2 regions of the Niveispirillum sp. genome follow, and region 2 is predicted to be linked to the other one. Evidence: riboswitches for the same ligand, from Rfam matches in the RefSeq annotation. Region 2 holds a riboswitch; the other holds the start of a gene.
The links. A riboswitch is a leader RNA that binds a small molecule or an ion and turns the genes downstream of it on or off. The one in region 2 is predicted to bind glycine.
Positions count from the first base shown of each region.

Region 1: another riboswitch for glycine. It lies ahead of ACT6Q8_RS06690 (phytanoyl-CoA dioxygenase family protein); the one in region 2 lies ahead of gcvT (glycine cleavage system aminomethyltransferase GcvT).

Region 1 covers NZ_JBQVOH010000002.1:336,767-347,764, reverse strand. The annotation lists gene ACT6Q8_RS06705 (trifunctional serine/threonine-protein kinase/ATP-binding protein/sensor histidine kinase) at 1-4,072, opposite strand, end outside; gene ACT6Q8_RS06700 (enoyl-CoA hydratase/isomerase family protein) at 4,187-4,975, opposite strand; gene ACT6Q8_RS06695 (B12-binding domain-containing radical SAM protein) at 4,995-6,686, opposite strand; glycine riboswitch at 6,867-6,954, shown strand; gene ACT6Q8_RS06690 (phytanoyl-CoA dioxygenase family protein) at 7,245-8,138, shown strand; gene ACT6Q8_RS06685 (L-serine ammonia-lyase) at 8,225-9,610, shown strand; gene pbpC (penicillin-binding protein 1C) at 9,838-10,998, opposite strand, start outside.
Region 2 covers NZ_JBQVOH010000004.1:9,050-20,047, reverse strand. The annotation lists gene ACT6Q8_RS11810 (aminotransferase) at 1-630, opposite strand, end outside; gene ACT6Q8_RS11805 (class I SAM-dependent methyltransferase) at 644-1,210, opposite strand; gene ACT6Q8_RS11800 (substrate-binding periplasmic protein) at 1,301-2,110, opposite strand; gene gcvPB (aminomethyl-transferring glycine dehydrogenase subunit GcvPB) at 2,272-3,846, opposite strand; gene gcvPA (aminomethyl-transferring glycine dehydrogenase subunit GcvPA) at 3,852-5,198, opposite strand; gene gcvH (glycine cleavage system protein GcvH) at 5,198-5,569, opposite strand; gene gcvT (glycine cleavage system aminomethyltransferase GcvT) at 5,609-6,727, opposite strand; glycine riboswitch at 6,786-6,900, opposite strand; glycine riboswitch at 6,901-7,001, opposite strand; gene ACT6Q8_RS11775 (hypothetical protein) at 7,098-7,640, opposite strand; gene ispH (4-hydroxy-3-methylbut-2-enyl diphosphate reductase) at 7,805-8,776, shown strand; gene ACT6Q8_RS11765 (glycosyltransferase family 2 protein) at 8,773-9,549, shown strand; gene ACT6Q8_RS11760 (TerC family protein) at 9,678-10,667, shown strand; gene ACT6Q8_RS11755 (DUF1194 domain-containing protein) at 10,729-10,998, opposite strand, start outside.

The sequences.
Region 1 (10,998 bases), on a different contig from region 2:
GTTCCGGCAGCCGCACCCCGACCGCCACCGGCCCCTCCTCCGCATGCCCATCCCCCAGGCAGCGTTCGGCGGCCAGGATACGGCCCTGATCCTGGGTCAAGGTCAGCGCCGCATAGCGGGCACCGGCATTCTCCATGGCCAGGTCCAGCACCCGGCCCGTCAGCCGGTGCAGCACCAGCTCGCCCGCGATGGCCTGCCCCGTCTTGGTGACGGTGGACACGTCCAGCGCCTGCTGCCCAACGGTCTCGTCCCCTCCGCCCTCCGCAGACAGTCCTTCCAGCGCGTCGGGGAACTCCCCGGCCAACTGTGCAGCCTTGCCCAAAGCGCCATAGCGGCGATAGAGCAGCCAGGCCTCGCGCATCTGGGATGCTGCCTGCCGTTCGCGGCCAAGGCGCAGCAAGGCACGGCCATGCCGTTCGGCGGCCAGGGCAGCATCCCCTACGAACCCTTCCGCCAGGGCCAGATCGACGGCATCCGCGAAACCAGCGACCGCCTTGGCCGACACCCCGTCCCTTTCCGGTATCAGCGCCGCCAGTTCCGCCTCCAGAAGACGGACACGGTGGGCATGGTTCATGGGCGCGTGCCGCGTCCAGCGCCGCAGCAGTTTCAGGTTGGTCCTGACCCGTTTCAGGGCCGCCGCCTTATCCAGCCAGCTGGCGCCACTGGCCAGACCATCCAGCAAGGCCAACGCCTCATACCAGTGAAATGGCGCCACCCAGGCCGACCCCAGGACGGAGCGCAGGTCGTGCCGCACCTCCGCCGCCAGGGTGCGGGCCAGATCCGCCCGGTCGAAGACCAGCAGGGCATAAAGCTGGCGAATCTTGAAGGCCACCTCACCGGTGCGGCTATCGGCGGTGCCCTCATAGGCCAGAATTTCACTCAAGCCCCCCAGTTCGGGCCGCCGCAGCCGTTCGATTAGCAGCAGCGGATTGCGTGCCGTCTCCGCGATCAGGCGCAGATTGCGGCGCATGGCAAAGGCCATGGCCGCCTGCGTAGATTTCAGTTCCATCTCCAGGCTGACGCGGCTGACGGTATGACAGGTCATCTCCGCCATGGCGCACAGGCCGGCCCGGTCGTAAAAGCCGTTGGCCAGCAGGTCCTTTGACACCTCACCGGCCAGCACCGCCATGTCGCGCACCGGTGCTGTCCAATGCTGCACCACCACCACATGATTGGGAACATGCACCACAGTGCCGAACCGCTCCCCCAGCCGCATCGCCACCTCGCCCAGGCGGCTGCCGCGCGCGATATCGTTCAGCGCGCCGATGAAGATGACGGCGCTGCCCGTGAAGCAGTTGGTGGCATGCGCCGTCATCCCATGTTTCAGCGACAGCAGCACGCCCGTTAGTGACAGGATGGGCAGCAAGGGCGAGGCCAGGGAATAGGCGGTGCGGATGGCCGATGCCAGCAGGCGCATCACCTGCAACATGCGCGGATCATCCATCGCCGGCAGTGCCGCCAGCTCATCCGCACTGCGCCGGCCCATCCGCCAGAACAGCGTGGCGATCAGGCGCAGCGTGTCGCGCTTGGCATTGTCCGCCGACAGGGGCAGGTTCAGAAGCCGCAAGCCCTGGATGGCCGCCGTCAGCGCCTCGTTGAAACTGTTCCGCGCCTCATTGGCCAGCACCACCAGTTCACACAGCTCCGCCCGGCGCAGATTGTCGGGCGCCATGGTCTCCAACTGGGCCCGCAACGCCTCAAAGCCCTCGAAATCCTGGGCCAGATAGGCACCTTCCGCCGCATCCATCCACAGGCGCCAGCGCGCGTCCGCATCGCCATCCGGCAACTGGGCCATGGCCATGCGGAACAGGCCGTGGGAAATGTCGAACGCCGCCGAGGCGCGGGCCTTGATGGCGGCACCATAGTTCAGCAGCGCCAGCCCCCGCCGCTCCTCCCCCTGGGTGATCAGGTCGCTGCCCAGATTCAGGTGGCGCACCACCTCGAACGGCAGGCGGGCCGCCAGTGCCGCATCATCGCGCAGCCGCCGGCCCAGTTCCAGATGCACCCGCGCCCGCTCGGCCTCCGGCGTCAGCAGATAGGCCGCCTTGTGCAGCCGGTCATGGGTGAAGCGGTAGATGCTGGCCGCCCCGCCCTCATCCTCCACCAGCACGCAATAACCATCGTGCAGCGCCGGTTCCAGCCTTGTCAGGCACAATTCCGTCGACAGCCGGCAAATGGTGGCCAGCAGGCCCAGTTCGAACCGGTTGCCGATGCAGGCGGCCAGCCGCAGCACATCCTGCGTCTGATCGGGCAACAGGCCCAGCCGAGCGGCCAACAGATCGGCCACGTCGTCCGGCAGGCTGGCCCGTTCCACCGCCGCCACATCCCCCCGCCAGCATCCGGCCTGCGCATCAAACCGGATGACATGGGCGGCGGCCAGCGCCGTCAGCAACTGTCCCAGGAAGAACGGGTTCCCCCCGCTTTTTGCCGTCAGCAGGGTGGCCAGTTGCCCCAATTCCGCATCGTCGCTACCCAGCGCCTCAGCCAACCAGGCGCGGACATGGTCGCTGCCTAGCGGTTGCGGCACGATGGTGGTGACATTGATGCTGCGCCCGACCAGATCCAGCATGCGGGTCAGCGGGTGGCCGCCATCCACCTCCTGATCCCGGAAGGCCCCGATCACCAGAAGGTGATGCGCCTCCGGATCAACCAGCAGGCTTTCCAGCAGCTTCAGCGAGGCCACATCGGCCCATTGCAGATCGTCCAGGAACAGGACCAGCGGATGCTCCGCCCCGGCAAATTCCAGAAGGAAGGCCGATACCGTCTGCTGAAACCGGTTCTGCGCCTGGATGGGCGGCAGCGGTTGCGGCGTCCCCTGCGGACCCAGCACCAGTTCCAGTTCCGGCAGCGCCTGCGCCAGCACGGCGGCATTGCGGCCCAGCGCCCGCGACAGCCGCGCCGCCCAATGGGCCAGCACCTCCGGCGGTTCGGTCAGCACCTGTTTGACCAGATCGCGCAAGGGCTGGATCAGGGCCAGAAAGGGCACGTCGCGGCGCAGCTGGTCGAACTTGCCCTCGGCATAATAGCCGCGCCGCGCTGTCAGGGGCCGCTGCACCTCGCGCACCAGCACCGATTTGCCGATGCCCGATCCGCCGGCCACGGCCAGCAGTTCGACATCCCCCTCACAGGTCCGCTCAAACGCGCCGACCAGTTGCCCCACCTCCTGGTCGCGCCCGAACAGACGCTGCGGCAGGACCAGCTGTCGCGGGCGGTCGCCACGTGACGGTTGGAACCGGATGATCCGGCCCGTGGCCCGCCATTCCAGCATGGCGGTCGCCAGGTCCGATTTCAGGGTGGCCGCCTGCTGGTACCGCTGCTCCGCCGCCTTGGCCAGCAGACGCATGACCAGATCGGCCAGCGGCTCGGCAAGGTCGGGGCGCAGATCGCGGATGGGCCGTGGTTCCCGCGCGATATGGCAATGGACCCAGCCGACCGCATCGCCGGCATTGAAGGGCAGTTGCCCCGTCAGCATCTCGTAAAAACACAGCCCCAGCGAATAGAGATCGCTGCGGTAATCAACGACGCGGTTCATGCGCCCCGTCTGTTCGGGCGACAGATAGCGCAGATCACCATCCAGCCGCCCGGCCCCCAGGCCCAGCGCCGCCTCGTTCGGGACCAGGGAGGCGCGGCAGAAATTGCCAAGCCGGACGGACCCGTCGGCATCCGCCACCCAGAAACTGGCGGGCCGGATATCGCGGTGTACCATGTCGCCGGCATGCACCTCCTCCACCGCGACGGCCATGTCATGGGCCAGCGGCAGAAACCGGTCGAGCGGCATGCCGCCCACAGGGATCAGGTCGCCCAGACAGGTCTCCGACCGGTCGGCCAGCACCAGGGTCGGCCCATGCGCAGATTCGGTCAGGGCCAGAACCGCATCAATGCGGGCCGATCCGAACCGGGCCAGCATGTCATGTTCACGGTGGATGGCTGCGATATCGCGGGCCTGCCGCAGGGCCGGCACCCGCACCCGCACGGGCTGGCTGTCGGCGCCATAGGTGCCGCGAAACAGGATGGTGCGCGTATCGCGCTGTATCTCGTCCGACAGTTTCAGCGGCGATTCCGACGGCGCCATGCCCGTTCCACCCCGACCTTATCCCGGTCTGTCATATCATTGGATGTATCAGAACATGACATGTCAAAGGTTGCAAGACAGGATGGCATAGCCCGCTATCAAAGAATGGACAGGTTAAGTCTTGCTGACACGGGACTTAGCGAAAAACTGCTCCAACTCGCGCTTCACTTCCCGCACATCCCCGCTGGAATAGCCATACAGCGCCTCCAGCCGCAGCGCATCATCCAGGGTGCGGCCCGCGACTTCCAGGATGGTCTCCTTGGCCGACCGGATGGCCACCTGGCTTTTGGAAGCGATACGGCCCGCCAGTTCCATCGCCGTGGGCAGCAGCATCTCCGGTGCCACCACCTGGCTGATCAGGCCGATGGAAAGCGCTTCCGCCGCCGTCACATCGCGGCCTGTCAGGACGATATCCATGGTCCGCGCCACCCCGATGCTTTGCACCATGCGCACGATGCCGCCATCGCCATGATGGAAGCCGCGATGGATTTCATAGGACCCGAACTTCGCCCCTTCCGCCGCAATGCGGATATCGCAGGCCAGCGCCAGTTCGAACCCGCCCGCCAGCGCCCAGCCATTGACGGCCCCAATCACCGGCTTGGCCAGACGGTGCTGCCCCCGCGTGATGCCGCCCAGACCCGTGGGCACATTGGCGCGCACCGTCAGCATGTCGCCATCCAGGAATTGCGGGATGTAATCGGCCAGATCGGCCCCCGCACAAAAGGCCCTGCCCGCCCCCGTCAGCACCGCGACATCCAGCCCGTCATCGCGGGCAAACTGCTCCCACACCGCATGCAGTTCGGCGTTCAGCGCCCGGTCAATGGCATTCTGGGCCTCCGGCCGGTTGAGCGTGATCAACGCCACCGGCCCCTCACGCTCAAACCGCAGCTTTTCGAAGGTCATGGCGATGATCTTCCGTAGGTCAGATGGATGGGGGCAGCCTAGCCCGCTTCGCCCGCCCCCGCCACAGGCCCGTGCGCAGGCTAAGCGGGCTGATCCAGAACCGCCGCTTGGCCAGCCTTTGGATTTTCTCATCCCCCAGCGCCGTTTCCAGAATGCGGTCCTGCCGCTCCTGCAAGCCTAAGCTCTTGTCCCGCGCCAACCGCCAGCGTTTCAGGTCGCCCGGCGTCGTACACAGCATGCGTTCACCCACCACAAAGATGGGACGCCAGCGGAAGCGCCGGGCAAAGCGCGATCCAAACAGGGCGGAGCGCATGCCATAGCCGGTGAAGGCCTCCTTCACCTCATCCCACAACGATTTCTGGTTCTTCTGCACGCGCCCGTCGTTCAACACGATGCTGGACAGGTTCCAGTCATGATAGAACATGTCCTTGCCCACGGCATTGCGCGCCAGATACTCGTCATAGAGCAGGCTGCCCTTCTGGGCGATCAGGTTGGCCGAGTAATGGTAATCACAGACGACACCGCAGGCCCCGGTGCCGGAAAAGTCGGTGCGTTCACCCTGCGGCGGGGAGATGAACAGACCGACGACATAGATGCCCTGGCTGTTCAGCCGCTTATAGACATCCGAGTACATACCGACCACGTCAGACGCGCGCACGCCCTTGCGGTGGGATTTCAGCCAGGCCGGGTCCAGGCTCTCAATGCCCATCATGCAGAAGCGCAGGCCGGCCTTGGCCGCCAGCACCTCGAACCCCGGCGTCTTGGTCACCGTATCACCGCGCAGGAAGCTGCCCCAGCGCATGTCCAGCCCCCGCTCCACCATGCCTTCCAGAAGCTTGATCGTGTGGCGATGATCGCCGCCGAAATTATCATCGGTGAAGATGAATTCCCGCACTCCCTTGGCATGCAGGGCCGTCAGTTCCTCCAGCACCCGCTCCACCGACTTGTAGCGCTGCTTATAGTCCCAGAACTTGTTGATATTGCAGAAGTCGCAGCGCTGCGGACAGCCGCGGGAGATTTCGACGGCGGCTGCAAAGCCCTTGGTCATGCCCATGCCATAGGGGGCGAAATCGAACCGGCTCCAATCCGGCACCGGTGCCTTGTTGATGTCGATCAGGGGCAGTTGCGCGTTGGATTTCTGTGCTGCCCCATCCGCATTCTTCCACCACAGGTTCGGCACATCAACCAAGTCCACCTGCCAGCCCGTCAGATGCTGGATCAGACGGCGGAAGGGGATTTCCCCCTCCTTCACCACGATGTAATCCGCCCCCAGCGCCAGCCAGCGTTCGGGCCAGGCGCTGGCATGGTTGCCGCCCAGGATGATCTTGACCTTGGGGTTCAGTTCGCGGGCCAGACGGATGGTCATTTCCGTATCCATGGCCTTCAGCGATGTCATCACGCTGACGCAGATGATGTCGGGCTTGGCCAGCCGGCGCTTATAGGCGGCGAAGGTATCGCGCGCCACATAGCCGTCGAAAATCTCGTAATCGATGGACAGGTCGGCGATGGAGGAAACCAGGATGGGATAGACGGCGCTGGGCATTTTCACCATCTCGCCCAGTGTATCGACGGGGATGGGCCAACTATCGACAAGGGTCTTGGGATGCAGGAACAGGACATCCAGGGTTTTTGGACTGACCGGTGGCATCGGGTCCGGTCCCCAGAAGGCGGCGGCCCGTTCCTCACCGGCCAGTTTGCTGATCCCCTCCATACAGCACCCCCGTTAACCCTGTTTCCAGTATGGAAGCCAGTACAACCGTGACCGGTCGCTTCGTCAAGGCAACATGGTCATATGCCCTTCTCCTGGTGGTTAAACAGGGACCGCAGGGCGCCAAACGATCCCCTGACGGAACCACTTGACCCGGAGGGGGCAGTCAGGCCAGATCATGCCCACACCCATGCGGGAGAGCGCGGATAAAGCCGCCGCCGAAGGAGCAACCGCCCCGGAATCTCTCAGGCACCCGAACCGCATGGGGCCGATGACATCCGAAGAGTGGGCGGGATGGCAATGCCACCCCGCCCCGCCGAAGGAGAAAGCCGCCGGCGCATGCCGCACCGATGGCGAAACTCTCAGGCCCAGATACGGATGGGGCATGCACCATCCACCCAAGCGGTGGGAGAGGGAAGCCATGCCTGTCGCCTGTTTTATATGCCCGCCTGGACGCCGGACCCGGCGACTACTTTCCAAAAATAAGGCCGTTATTCTATGTTGCGTGCATACCGGGCGCCGCATCGGACGAGCGGTGGCTTATGAGGAAAGAATGACACGATGAACGTTGCGGTACTGAACAGCCCGTTGACCGCACAGGATCTTGTGACGCCGGATTTCTGGCTCGCAATCAATCCAGACCTGCATGTGATGGACCTGCCGTTCATCAATGCCACCACTCCTTTCAATATCGGCGCCGATTTGGCTCGTAAGGCACGGGAACTGGTTGTGCGCGAAGGGTATTTCCATTTGCCTGGTCCCATTCCATGGCGATTGTCGATCGAAGCCATGCGCAATGCGGTGGGTCATCTGAAAGATCGAGGATTATCGCCGGTCTTTGCCTATGCTTACGACGAATTTTGGGTAATCTTCGCGAGGCTGCATCATCTGATAAAGGCCATACTCGGCGATGACTACATGTTGTTGCCGGACTTCTGGGCCTGGCATGTCGATCCGCGGGCAGGCGAGGCGGGATGGTCGCCGCATCGGGACAAGGGCCAGCGATCCCTGTTCCCTGATGGCACACCGAAAAGCCTCACGATCTGGCTGCCATTGTCGAATGCCAATCCGTTGAACGGCTGCATGTATGTGCTGCCGGCGGACCGGGACAAGACCTATCACACGGACAATGAATGGCAATGGGCGCCTCACCTGCCGGATATCCGGGCGCTGCCCGCCACAGCGGGAGATGTCTTTTGCTGGAATCAGGCAGTGTTGCATTGGGGTGCGCGCAGCTCACCGCGCGCAACTGAACCACGGGTCAGCATCGCGTTCGAGTTTCAGTTGGCGAAAGTCGAACCGTTCAATCAGCCCTTGATGAAGGCGTTGACCATCCCCTCGATGGACAGTCGTATCTCCCTGATATGCAAACAGATAGTACAATATAAGCACATGTACCCCCTGTCGCCGGAGCTGGAAGCCCTGGCGATGGAAAGGCTCAGCACCTCATCTTGAACCGATCTTCAGCGTGCCCTGTACCGACCGGCTCACATGTTGTCGGCCGCTCGGACCTGTACGCCCATCCCCCGGAATGATCCATCATGACCATCAGCGTCTTCGACCTGTTCAAGATCGGCGTGGGGCCCAGCAGCTCGCACACCATGGGCCCCATGACGGCCGCCTTCCGTTTCACCGCCCGGCTGGCGGAAACCGGGTGGCTGGCCCATACGGAGCGGGTGAGCGTCACGCTCTATGCCTCGCTGGCCCTGACGGGACGCGGACATGCCACCGACAGTGCCGCCATCACGGGTCTGGCTGGGTATCAGCCGGCCAGCGTCGATCCCGACGCGGCAGAGGCGCTGGTCCGGTCGGTGACCGATAATCATCGCTTGGCCCTGGGCGGCGTGAAGGAGATCACCTTCGACCCCGAACGCGATATCGAATGGCGCGGATCAGAACGCCTGCCCTTCCACCCCAACGGCATGCTGCTGCGCGCCTTTGATGCCGATGGCACGCTGGTGGCCGCGCGCACCTATTATTCCATCGGTGGCGGCTTTGTCCTGGACGAGGATGAGGCGCGGCAGAACCAGGGCGATGGCGGCAGCGACGGCCCCACCCCGCCCCCGCATTATTACGAAACCGCCGATGGCCTGCTGTCCATCGCGGCGACGACGGGCCTGTCGATCCCCGACATCATCCTGGCCAATGAATGCGCGTCAAAGCCGGAAGCCGACGTGCGCGCTGGCCTGGACGCCATCTGGGCCGCGATGGAGGCCTGCACCGACCGTGGCATGCGCCAGGACGGCTTGCTGCCCGGTGGGTTGAAGGTGAAGCGCCGGGCCGGGCGCCTGCACCGCGATCTGGTGGCGCGTCAGGAACGCATGCTAACCGATCCCCTGTCGGTGCTGGACTGGATCAACCTCTGGGCCCTGGCCGTGAATGAGGAAAATGCCGCCGGGGGCAAGGTGGTGACGGCACCCACCAATGGCGCGGCGGGCGTGGTGCCGGCGGTGCTGCGCTATTATGACCGGTTCTGCAATGGCAGCCGGGAGGGCCGCCACCGCTTCCTGCTGACCGCCGCCGCCATCGGCGGCCTGTACAAGCGCAATGCCAGCATCTCCGCCGCCGAGGTCGGGTGCCAGGGGGAGGTGGGCGTCGCCTGTTCCATGGCCGCCGGTGCCTTGGTTGCGGCGCTGGGCGGCACAGCGGCGCAGATCGAGAACGCCGCCGAGATCGGGATGGAACATAATCTGGGCCTGACCTGTGATCCGATCGGCGGCCTGGTGCAAATCCCCTGCATCGAACGCAACGCCATGGGCGCCATCAAGGCAGTGGACGCCGCCCGCTTGGCCATGATGGGCGATGGCTCCCACCATGTCTCGCTCGACCGCGTCATCGAAACCATGCGCCGCACCGGCGCCGATATGAGCGAACATTACAAGGAAACATCCCTGGGCGGGCTGGCCGTGAACATCCCGGAATGCTGACTTTCCGCGCGGTTCCTGTTATGCTGTCCGCATCAACGCCAGGATTGTGACTGCATGAATTCGGAGCGCATGGCTTTCGGAGTTGGAGTGCCATGCGCTCCTGAAACGCACATCGATTTTGTGTTTCACTTGGTTGCGTAGCGCGGATTAGGCGAAGCCATAATCCGTGCTACGACCCGCGGCTTTCGGAACATCGCCGACACCATGTTCAACAATGTTTCACAGGGTTAATTTTCCGGCGGCCCCGGCACCTGCACCCGGATGGCAGCGCTGGCGCGCTGGCCGGTGCTGTCCATGACGGTCAGGCGGGAAAAGCCGGGGCCGGTCGGGCGCCAGAACCGGCTGTCATCGGGCAGCGGCACATTATCCGCGACCCAGCGGTAAGGTGGCCGTCCGCCCGCCGCCGACAGGGAGACGCCATCGGCCAGCGCTTCCACCTCCGCCCCGTCGGGCGGGAACAGGATGCGCAATCGTTCGCCACGCTGCGTCGCCGCCACCGGCCCGCCGCCATCCAGCCGGGCCAGACCCGGCGGCGGCGTGGTACGAAGCAGCGCATGGTCGGGTTCCGGCACCGGCCTTGTCGGCCCGTCGGGGGGCAGCAGGTCGAACACCCGGAACAGCAACGGGGCCGCCGCCTGCCGTCCCGCCGCTCCGGGCCGGGGCGCGCCATCGGCACGCCCAACCCAGACGGCCACGGTGTAATCGGTGGAAACACCGACGGTCCAGGCGTCGCGAAAGCCAAAGGAGGTACCGGTCTTGAACGCCACCCGCCGTCGCCCGGCAATCCCCTGCCCCCCGGCCAGACCATCGGGAACGGGACTGTCGCGCAGCACGGCCAGAACCGCCCGCGCCGCCGCAGCCCCGACCAGCCGGCCACTGGCGGGGGCCTCCGGCATATCAATCCGGTACCGTAACGGTCTGGTGACGCCGTCATCACCTAGCGCGGAATAGAGCATGGCAAGGTCGGTCAGCCGGATGCCGACACCGCCCAGGGCCAATGGCAATCCCGGCTCTGCCGCCGGTGGCAAGGATAGTTCCGCTCCCGAAATGGTTAACAGTGCCGCCAGCCGCGCCGGCCCCACCCGTTCCAGCACCCGCACGGCGGGGATGTTGAGGGAGCGTTGCAGGGCGTCGCGCGCTGTCACCACGCCGTGAAAGCCGTCATCGAAATTACGCGGCAGCCAATCCCCGAACCGCTGCGGGGCATCATCGATCAGGGTGCCGGGATGCAGGGACAGATCATCGAAGGCCAGGGCATAGATAAAGGGTTTCAGCGCCGATCCCGGCGACCGCACGGCCCGTGACAGGTCCAGCTGCCGCACGCGCCAGTCTCCGCTGCCCAGATGGGCCAGGACACGGCGGTCCTGGTTGGCGATGACCAGGACGGA
Region 2 (10,998 bases):
CCGCCGCCCGTCGAACACCAGATGTTCATAAACCTCATCACACAGGGCCATGGCGTCATGGTGGATGACAAAGCGGGATAGCAGGGTCAGTTCGTCCAGGGTCCAGACCTTGCCCGCCGGGTTCTGCGGATTGTTGATAAGGACCAACTTGGTCTTCTCGCCAAACACCGCCTCCAGATCGGCCTCGGTAAAGGTCCAGTCCGGTGCCTTCAGGCTGACGAATCGTGGAATGGCCCCGGCGCGACGGATGATGGGGGCGTAGCTGTCATAGAGCGGCTGAAACAGAACCACCTCGTCCCCCGGCTCCAGCAGGCCGAACAGACAGGCGGCCAGCGCCTCTGTTGCACCGCTGGTCACCAGCGTCTCGGTCGCCCAATCGACCGTCAGATCATAGAAACGGGCATTATGGGCCGCCAGTGCCTGTCGCAGGCCCGGCAGGCCCGGCATGGGCGGATACTGGTTCCAGCCATGGGTCAGATAGCTGGCGGCGGCCTCCACAATATCGGGCGGGCCGTTGCCGTCAGGAAAGCCCTGGCCCAGATTGATGGCCTTATGCTGATCGGCCAGCCGCGACATCACCTCGAATATGGTGGTGCCAAGGGCGGAAAAGGTGCTGTTGCCGGGCTTCATCATCATGTCCCTATCAGGGGATGGGGGCGTAGCCCTTGGCCCAGAGCGCGAATTGCCCGTCGCGGATCACCTGGGTGCCGACAAAACCGGCCTCATCCATCGCCTTCTTGAGGCTGTTCTGCACAAAGCCGGTACGGTGGGCCATATACAGGTTCCCCTGTGCCATGGGCAGGCGCCAGCCAAAGATCATATCGATGGGGGCGATGGGACCGGCGGGCGACAGATAGGCCGGTTCCTCCATCTTGCCCTGGGCCACCAGTTCGGCCACCTGCTGCAGGTCGGGCAGGGTGATCAGGGCGAAGGCGCCGGGCTTCAGCACCCGCCGGAATTCCGACAGCGCCACCGGCACCTCATGGGGATAAAGATGTTCAACATTGTGGGAAGACCAGACAGCATCCACCGATGCTGACGCGATGCCGTTCATATCGGTGATACTGCCGATAATATCGGGTGCCACATTAGGGTCGATATCGTACCGCAACTCACGCCATTCGCGCGGCGCGAAGAACTGCTCCGGCAGTTTGGCGGGGTCGGCGACACCGCATCCGACATGCAGCACCACAGGCAATTCATCGGTCATCGCCACTGCACCCTTTCCACCCATCCGCCCATCCGGATGCGGCAAAGGTAGAGAATGACGGGGGCTTTTGGCGATGAAAATCGGTGCCGGTCAGTTGTTGAGCAGGGCCGCCTGCTCCTCCAGCCCGTAATTGCGCATGATGGCCGACAACCGGCCATTCTCCCGCAGGCGGCGCGTCCCCTCCGCCATGATGCGGGCCAGTTCGGCGGAACGCGGGTCGCTCAGCGAGAAGCCGACAAACAGGTCGGCATCATCCTTCAGAGATTGGGTCAGGACCTGCTGCTGTATCCCCATGCGCCGGACCTGCCAGCGCAGGACGTTGTGATCATCCAGCAGCATGTCGATGCGCCCCGCCGTCAGCATGCGCAGCCCCTGCACCAGATGTGAATAGCCAAACCCGCTCAAAACGACAATTCGGTCCGGGTTCTGGATATTCTTATCAACATACTCCTGTAAGGTGCCGCCATAATCGTAATCCTTGATCACGCCCAGGCGGAACCGCTCAAAATCCTCCGGCTTGGTGAAGGCGAAGCTCTGTGTGCGGGCCATGACGACGGCGTTGGCGGAATTGCCCTGCGCCAGTGCCGGCAGTCGCACGGCACCATCCATGTCCGATGCCATGCCCGGAAGGGCGGTGGCCGTGCCATCCTTGGCCATGCGCTTCATCATCGCGAAATTGACGACGCGATACTCAACCTTTAAGCCAAGCCCTTCAAATATCTCACGAGTCAGATCGACCATATAGCCCTCCCGCCCATCCGCATCGGGATCGCAGGCATAGGGACACCAGGGGTCGGACGCGATGATGATGGGGCGTTCCCGTTCCGCCGGTGTCAGGTCGCGGGCACGCGTGTCACCCGTCCCGGCCAACAGGGCCAGGAGTGCGGCAAGGACCGGCAAGGGGTGCACAAGGTGCTTAAAGGGAAAGCGCATGGAGGCAGAATATACGCTGCTCCGTGCCCCAAATCACGCGATGACTTCATGGGTATGAAATAAAGATGACGCGAAAACGGCCGCAGGATTCCCTTAAGGGCGTCCAGCGGCCGTTTCGTGCAACAGGATTACTCTGCCGCCTGCGCCACCACGGCCTGTGGCACCGGCTTCACCCAGCGCAGCACCGGCTTGCGGGCGGCCTGGGTTTCGTCCAGCCGCTTGCGCGGGGTCAGACGGGGGGCGGCCTGGAAATGCGCCAGATCGCCGGCAATGGCCTTTTCCGCCAGGTGCCGCATGGTCCCGATGAACTGATCCAGGGTCCGCTTGCTCTCCGTCTCCGTCGGCTCGATCAGCAGGGCACCATGGACGACCAGGGGGAAATACATGGTCATCGGGTGGTACCCCTCGTCGATCATCGCCTTGGCGAAGTCCAGCGGCGTGACGCCCGTGCCCTTCAGAAAGCGATCATCGAACAGGGCTTCGTGCATGCACGGGCCCTCGAATGATGCCGACATGACATCCTTCAGGCTGGCCAGCACATAGTTGGCGTTCAGGACAGCATCGGACGCCACCTGACGCAGGCCATCGGCCCCGTGCGACAGCATATAGGACAGCGCCCGCACAAACATGCCCATCTGTCCGTGGAAGCCCTTCAGGCGGCCAAACGGCGTGGCCTCGCCGGCATCCTTGGCATGTTCGACCAGCGTGAACCCATCCTTGCCATGCACCACGAAGGGCAGGGGCGCGAACGGGGCCAGCGCATCGGACAGGACCACCGGGCCGGAACCCGGACCGCCACCGCCATGCGGGGTGGAGAAGGTCTTGTGCAGGTTGATATGCATGGCGTCCACGCCCAGGTCGGCGGGGCGCACGCGCCCGACGATGGCGTTGTAATTCGCCCCGTCGCAGTAGAAATAGCCGCCCGCCGCATGCACCGCGTCAGCGATTTCCCGGATCTGCGGTTCGAACAGGCCGCAGGTATTGGGGTTGGTCAGCATGATGCAGGCGACATCATCGCCCAGCTTGGCCTTCACGGCCTCCACGCTGACGCGGCCATTCTCTTCCGCCGGGATCGTATCGACGGTGAAACCACAGAAAGCAGCCGTGGCTGGGTTGGTGCCATGGGCAGACTCGGGCACCAGCACACGGCGGCGATGGCTTTCGCCGCGCGCATCCAGGGCCGCATGGATGGCCATGAGGCCGCACAGCTCGCCATGGGCACCGGCCCCCGGCGACATGGCGACGGCCGGCATCCCGGTCAGCGTCTTCAGCCAGTAGGCCAGCTGATCGATCAGTTCCAGCGCACCCTGCACCGTTTCAACCGGCTGCATCGGGTGGATGTCGCCGAAGCCGGGCAGACGGGCCATCTTCTCGTTCAGGCGCGGGTTATGCTTCATAGTGCACGAACCCAGCGGGTACATGGTCGTGTCGATGGCAAAGTTCTTTTGGCTCAGGCGCGTGTAATGGCGCACCACGTCGGGTTCGGCCAGCTGCGGCAGGCCGACACCGGCGCGGGCCGACAGGCCGCCCAGGCGCGTCTTCACGGTCACCGGCTCCGGCAAGTCCACGCCCACGGCGCCCGGATTGTCCATTTCGAAGATCAGCGCTTCTTCCTGCTGCAGCGCCTTGTTGCCGGTGAAGGTGACAACGTCGCCCGTGACGGACACGGAATGGGGGGTGCTGTCGCGACCCTGATTGTTCATGGCCATCAGAGAACCTCCTCCAGGCCGCGCACCAGCGCGTCCATATCTTCCACGCTGTTGATCTCCGTCGCGGCGACCAGCAGCAGATCGTCCAGCCCTTCCACATCCGGGTACAGACGGCTGACCGGCACGCCGGCCAGAATGTCCTTGGCCGCCAGCTTGGACACGACCTTGGCCGCCTTCTTGGGCAGCTTCACCGTAAATTCGTTGAAGAACCCATCATTGACGACGCTGACGCCCTTCACGGCGGACAGCTTGTCAGCCAGCGTCACGGCATTGGCATGATTGATGCGGGCCAGTTGCACCAGACCCTGTTCGCCCAAGAGCGACAGGTGGATGGTGAAGGCCAGCGCGCACAGGCCGGAGTTCGTGCAGATGTTCGACGTCGCCTTTTCGCGACGGATATGCTGCTCACGGGTGGAAAGCGTCAGCACGAAACCGCGCTTGCCATCGGCATCCACCGTCTGACCGCACAGGCGGCCCGGCATCTGGCGCACATACTTGTCACGGGTGGCGAACAGGCCGACATAAGGCCCGCCGAAATTCAGGCCGTTACCGATGGACTGGCCTTCGCACACCACGATGTCGGCGCCCATGGAACCCGGCGACGGCAGCAGCCCCAGCGACACAACCTCCGTCACCACCACGATGACCATCACGCCCTTGGCGTGGGCGGCATCGCACAGGGCCGTGAAGTCTCGCAGATGGCCGAACAGCGAGGGCGTCTGAACCACGACGCAGGCGGTTTCGGCATCCAGCAGAGCGGACAGGTCTTCGGCATTCTTCCAGTCGGGCGCCTGGGCGCGGATATCCATGCCCATGATGCCGCAGGTGGTTTCCACCACTTCGCGGTAATGCGGGTGCAAGCCGCCGGACAGGATGACCTTGTTACGCTTATTGACGCGCGCGGCCATCAGGACGGCCTCCGCCGTACCCGTCGCCCCGTCATACATGGAGGCGTTGGCCACATCCATGCCGGTCAGCAGCGCCACCTGCGTCTGGAATTCGAACAGATATTGCAGCGTGCCCTGCGTCACTTCCGGCTGGTACGGCGTGTAGCTGGTCAGGAACTCGCCCCGCAGCAGGATCTGGTCGACTGAGGCGGGGACATGGTGCTTGTACGCACCCGCCCCCACAAAGAACGGTACGGACGAGGCCGTGACATTCTTCGCGGCCAGACGCGACAGGTGGCGTTCCACCTCCAACTCGCCCTTATGGTCGGGCAGGCCGGCGATCTTGCCCGGCAGCTTGGCATGGTCGGGAACATCGCGGAACAGGGCATCCACACTGTCCACCCCGATGGTGGCCAGCATGGATGAACGGTCGGCATCGGTCAGCGGCAGGTAACGCATCACAGCCCCTCGGTGAAGGACTTGTAGGCGTCCTCGTCCATCAGCGCCTCAAACTGCGCCATGTCCTTGATCGACATCTTGAAGAACCAGCCGTCACCTTCCGGGGCGGTGTTCACCAGCGAGGGATCGTCACCCAGGGCGGCATTGCCTTCGATGACTGTGCCATCGACGGGGGCGTAGATCTCAGAGGCGGCCTTCACCGATTCGACCACGGCTGCGTCCTTGCCCTGTTCCAGCACCTTGCCGGCGTCCGGCACCTCGACAAACACCACATCGCCCAGCGCATTCTGGGCATAATCGGTGATGCCGACGGTGGCGACGCCGCCGTCCAGCTTGATCCACTCATGGTCCTTGGTGAAACGGATGGTCATGGGTCGGTCTTTCGTTTGGGGGTAACGTGGGAAAGGGCTTCAGCCCTTGAAATAACGATGCGGTGCAAAGGGCAGGGCGGCGACCTTGGCCGGCATTGCCTTGCCGCGCACGATCAGTTGGACATCCGTGCCGACGGCGGCGAAGCCGGTATCGACATAGCCCATGGCGACGGGGCCGCCGGCGGTGGGGCCGAAGCCGCCGCTGGTGATTTCCCCGATGCGGTTGCCGGAGAGATCCTGGATTTCGGTATGTTCACGCGCCGGGGCCTTGCCTTCCGGCTGGATGCCCACGCGGCGGCGGGCGGGGCCGCCGGCCAGTTGCGCCTGCACGACGCCAGCACCGGGGAAGCCGCCATCGGTCCGCCGTCGCTTGGAGATGGTCCAGTTCAATGCGGCTTCAATCGGGCTGGTGCTGGTGTCGATGTCATGGCCGTAAAGGCAAAGCCCGGCCTCCAGACGCAGCGAATCGCGCGCGCCCAGGCCGATGGCCTCCACCCCGTCCTGCGCCAAGATCAGGCGGGCCAGCTTCTCGGCATCCGCCGCACCCACGCTGATCTCATACCCGTCTTCACCGGTATAGCCGGACCGGCTGATCTGCACCGGAATGCCGTCAATCATTGCGGCCCGCGCGCTCATGAAGCCCATATCGGCGGCTTCGGGCAGCAGGCGGGCCATGACAGCGGCTGCTTCCGGACCTTGCAGGGCCAGCAGGCCCGCATCATCGCCCAGATAGTCGATGGTGATGTCGCCCGGCAGATTGGCCTTGAGATGGGCCAGGTCTTCGGTCTTGCAGCCGGCATTGATCACCACATACAGGTGATCCTCAAACCGTGTGACCATCAGGTCATCCAGGATGCCGGCATTATCGTTGGTGAACATGGTGTAGCGGATGCGACCCGGCGCCAAGGCGGCGATATCGCCGGGCACCAGCGCTTCCAGCGCCTTGATCACGCTGTCGATATCCGCGCCGCGCAGGCGGACCTGCCCCATATGGGACACATCGAACAGGCCGGCGCGGGCGCGCGTATGCAGATGTTCCTTCAGCACGCCCAGCGGATACTGGACCGGCATGTCATAGCCGGCGAACGGCACCATTTTGGCGCCCCGTTCCACATGCAGATCATAAAGCGGCGTACGCAGCAGGCTGGTGTCACCCAAGGCGGGGCACTCCCATCAGGACAGGTTTCACCCGTCACGGGGATCGTCCCCGCGGCGGTTGCCCCCCTCTGTCCTGGCCCCTGAGAGATTCGCGGCGCCATTCGGCGTCCACTTACTCCGTCGGTGGGCTGTCGGCCCGGTATACTCCGAGCCCGCCTGCTTTCCAGATGTGCCTACCCTTCGCGGTCCTTTTGCCTGAGAGTTTCCGGGGGCGGTTGCTCCTTCGGCGCCGTTGGCCTGTTTCCAGGTTACCGGTCTCTCCCGCATGGGGTCGTCGGCTGATCGGCGCCAAACTACGCTTTGCGGCGGCGCTGTCAATGCAAACTCGTGCAGGGCAACGCCGCGCGGGGGGATGCCCCGCGCGATGGGCTTACCGGCCTTCGTTGCTGTTCCGGTTGGCCGCCACCTGCTCGGGTGTCAGCTGGAACCCGACCAGCACCTCAAACCAGCGGGCATCCATGGTCTTCGGCACGGGGATCACCTGGGTCAGGGTCTCCTGCGTGTCGCTGCCGACCGTCACGCTGGTGGTGAAGGTCTTCTTGGACAGGATGTTGCGGTTCGGGTCGGTGACGGCCACGAAATAGGTGACGGGGATGGTGCCGCCCGCCGCACCCTCATTGGCCCGCGCCGTGATCATCACATTGGCGGCGATGGTGACGGACGTGTCGTCATAGCCGCAATTGGCCAGGATGCCCGACAGGATGGCCACGCCCTGATCGGTGCGCAGGGTCCCGGCATCGCGCAGCACGCCGACATTGGGACAGCCGGCGACCATGGCGTCATTTTCGGCGCATCCGGCCAGGGCCAGCATACCCATGCCGGCAAGCGCGGCCAGGGTCATGCGGCGGGCAGCTTTCCTGTTGGTCGGAACCGGGCTATGGTTGGGCCGGGTGGTCATCATGGGGCTGGTCATCAAACGTCCGTTCACTTCCATTCACCGGGACATGAATGGGCGGCGACCATGTCAATTGAATGGCACCTTCCCACACGCCGGGTTGCGACAATATAGGTGGGCACCCAGCCGCGCAAGCGTGGCACCCGGCACTGACACGTATCGACAGGGACACCCCCATCATCATGTCCGACATTATCGCCCCCTCCGCCCCGCTTCCGCCCCTGCATGTGCTGCTGGCGGCCCCGCGTGGCTTCTGTGCCGGGGTGGACCGGGCCATCCAGATCGTGGAAACGGCGCTGAAGAAATTCGGCGCCCCCGTCTATGTCCGGCATGAGATCGTGCATAACCGCTTCGTGGTGGAAAGCCTGGAGGCGAAGGGAGCGGTGTTCGTTAAGGAGCTGGACGAGGTGCCGGACGACCGGCCCGTCGTCTTCTCCGCCCATGGCGTGCCCAAGGCCATCCCCGCCGAGGCGCAGCGCCGCAACATGATCTATGTGGATGCCACCTGTCCGCTCGTCTCCAAGGTGCATCGCGAGGCCGAGCATCATCATGAGGCCGGGCGCACCGTCCTGCTGATCGGCCATGCCGGCCATCCGGAGGTGGTGGGTACCATCGGCCAGCTGCCGTCAGGCGCGGTGAAGCTGGTGGAAACGGTGGAGGATGTGGCGGGCCTGGTGGTCGATGACCCCGATAATCTGGCCTTTGCCACCCAGACCACCCTTTCGGTGGATGATACCGGCGCCATCGTGGACGCCCTGCGTGACCGCTTCCCCAGCATTTCCGGGCCGAAGCGGGAGGATATCTGCTACGCCACCACCAACCGGCAGGGCGCGGTGAAGGCCATCGCCCCGCGCGCCGATGCGCTGCTGGTGCTGGGCGCACCCAATTCCTCCAACTCCGTGCGGCTGGTGGAGGTGGCGCGCGCCCATGGCTGCACCCGCGCCATGCTGGTGCAGCGCGCGGCCCAGATCGACTGGGACCGCCTGTCCAAGGTCCGCACCCTGGGCATCACGGCGGGCGCGTCCGCCCCGGAGGTACTGGTGGATGAGGTGCTGGCAGCATTGCGGGAACGGTTCGCAGTGACCGTGGAGGAGGTGGTGACCGCCACGGAGAATGTGATCTTCAAGCTGCCGAGGATTCTGGCGGCGGAATGAGCGGGAAACTTCCCCTCTCTGTCTTCATCATCGCCCTGAACGAGGCCGACCGCATTGGCCCCGTCATCCTGTCCGTGCGCGACTGGGTGGATGAGGTGTTGGTGGTGGATAGCGGCAGCAGCGATGGCACGCCGGAACTGGCCCGGTCGCTGTGGGCCACGGTCATCCACAACGATTGGCCCGGTTATGGCCCCCAAAAACGCTTTGCCGAGGAACAGTGCCGGCATGACTGGCTGCTGAACCTTGATGCGGATGAGGTGCCGGAACCCGCACTGGAGCCGGCGGTGCGCGCACTGTTCGCGGCTGGGCAGCCGGCGTTGCAGGGCTATCGCATCCGCACCGTTATGACCCTGGCCGGACAGAAGCGGCCCCATCGGTTCGCCCCACGGCACAATTACATCCGCCTCTATGACCGCCGCCATGGCCGTTTTGCCGACAGCGCCACCCATGATGCCGTGGAAATGCACAGCGGTCGGGTCGGCGCCCTGTCGCCGATCATCGCGCATTATTCCATCCGCCATCATGGCGACCTGATCGCCAAGCTGAACCGCTATTCCACGGCGCAGGCGGAAGAGATCGTGGCGCGGGGCAAGGGCCGGCGGTATGGGGCCTTCCGGGCCATGACGGAATTTCCCGTCAATCTGGTCCGGTATTTCTTCCTCAAGGGCTATTGGGTGTTCGGCCTCTATGGCCTGGAACTGGCCGCCATCATCGCCTTCTTTCGGTTTGCGCGTATCGCGAAGGTGCGAGAAATTTTGCGCCGCCCCTCTTGAAGGCCTGAAAGCCCATCCTAAATCTGCGACCATCCGGGCCCCTCTGGCAGCCAAGGCGTTGGCTGCGATGTCGGATAGAACCCTCGTCGCTGACGCAAGCACTCGGCTGATCTACTGGAGGCACTCCCATGGAGTTTCTCGCCACGATCATGCTTGAGCCGGTTCTGGGCAAGGCCCTCTGGCTCTGGCTGGTATTTATTTCTATCGTTATTGCTCTTCTGGTCTTCGACCTGGGCGTGCTCAACAAGAACGACCACGAAATCGGCGTGCGCGAAAGCCTCGTGCTCTCCGCGCTGTATATCGCCATCGCGGCTGCCTTCGGCGGCTGGGTGTGGTGGTATCTGGGCCCGACGCCGGGCATGCAGTATTTCACGGGCTTTGCGCTGGAAAAGGCGCTGGCCATGGATAACGTCTTCGTTATCTCGCTGATCTTCGGCTATTTCGCCATCCCGCGCCTTTATCAGCACCGGGTGCTGTTCTGGGGTATCCTGGGCGTCATCGTGTTGCGCGGCATCATGATCGGTCTGGGTGCGGCCCTGGTCACGGAATTCGACTGGCTGCTCTATATCTTCGGCGGCTTCCTGATCCTGACCGGCGTGAAGATGCTGTTTATGGGGGACAAGGAACCCTCCATGGATGACAATGCCATGGTCCGCTTCCTGCGCCGCCGCATGCGCGTCACGGATGAACTGCACGGCAACGCCTTCTTCGTGAAGAAGCCGGACCCCAAGACGGGCAAGGTGGTGCGCTGGGCCACGCCCTTGTTCCTGGCGCTACTGATGGTCGAGTTTGCCGACATCGTGTTCGCGGTGGACAGCGTTCCTGCCATCTTCGCGATCACGACCGACCCGTTCATCGTCTATACCAGCAACATCTTCGCCATCCTGGGTCTGCGCGCGCTCTACTTCGCGCTGGCCGCCATGGTTCACCGCTTCCACTATCTGAAATACGCACTGGCCGTGGTGCTGGTGTTCATCGGTGGCAAGATTTTCTGGAACCAGATTTACGGCAAGCTGGACCCCGCCATTTCGCTGTCCGTAACCTTCGGTCTGCTGGCGGTGGGCGTACTCTACTCGCTGTACAAGACGCGCGGCCAGTCGGTTGAAAAACAGGCCTGATCGGCAAGCGTAAAGTAGAAACAGACCGGGGCGGGTATCAAAACCCGCCCCGGTTTTATTTTTACACCATCTCCGTCACCAGCTTGCCCAGCAACACGCCAGCAAAACTGTTCAGGTCTTTGGCTGTGCGTACGAACGAACCACGGCCCGCGATGACATTTTCCGCGAAATAGCCTTCCAGCCAGTCATACTCGTTCAGGATGGCCAGACCATTGACGGTGACATTGGCCCCGGCAGCATATCCACGGGCCGAACGCGGATCGACACCGGCATTGCTGAACCCGTTCGACACGATATCCAGCGTCCGCTTCTCTGTTCTGTAAGGGGCGGC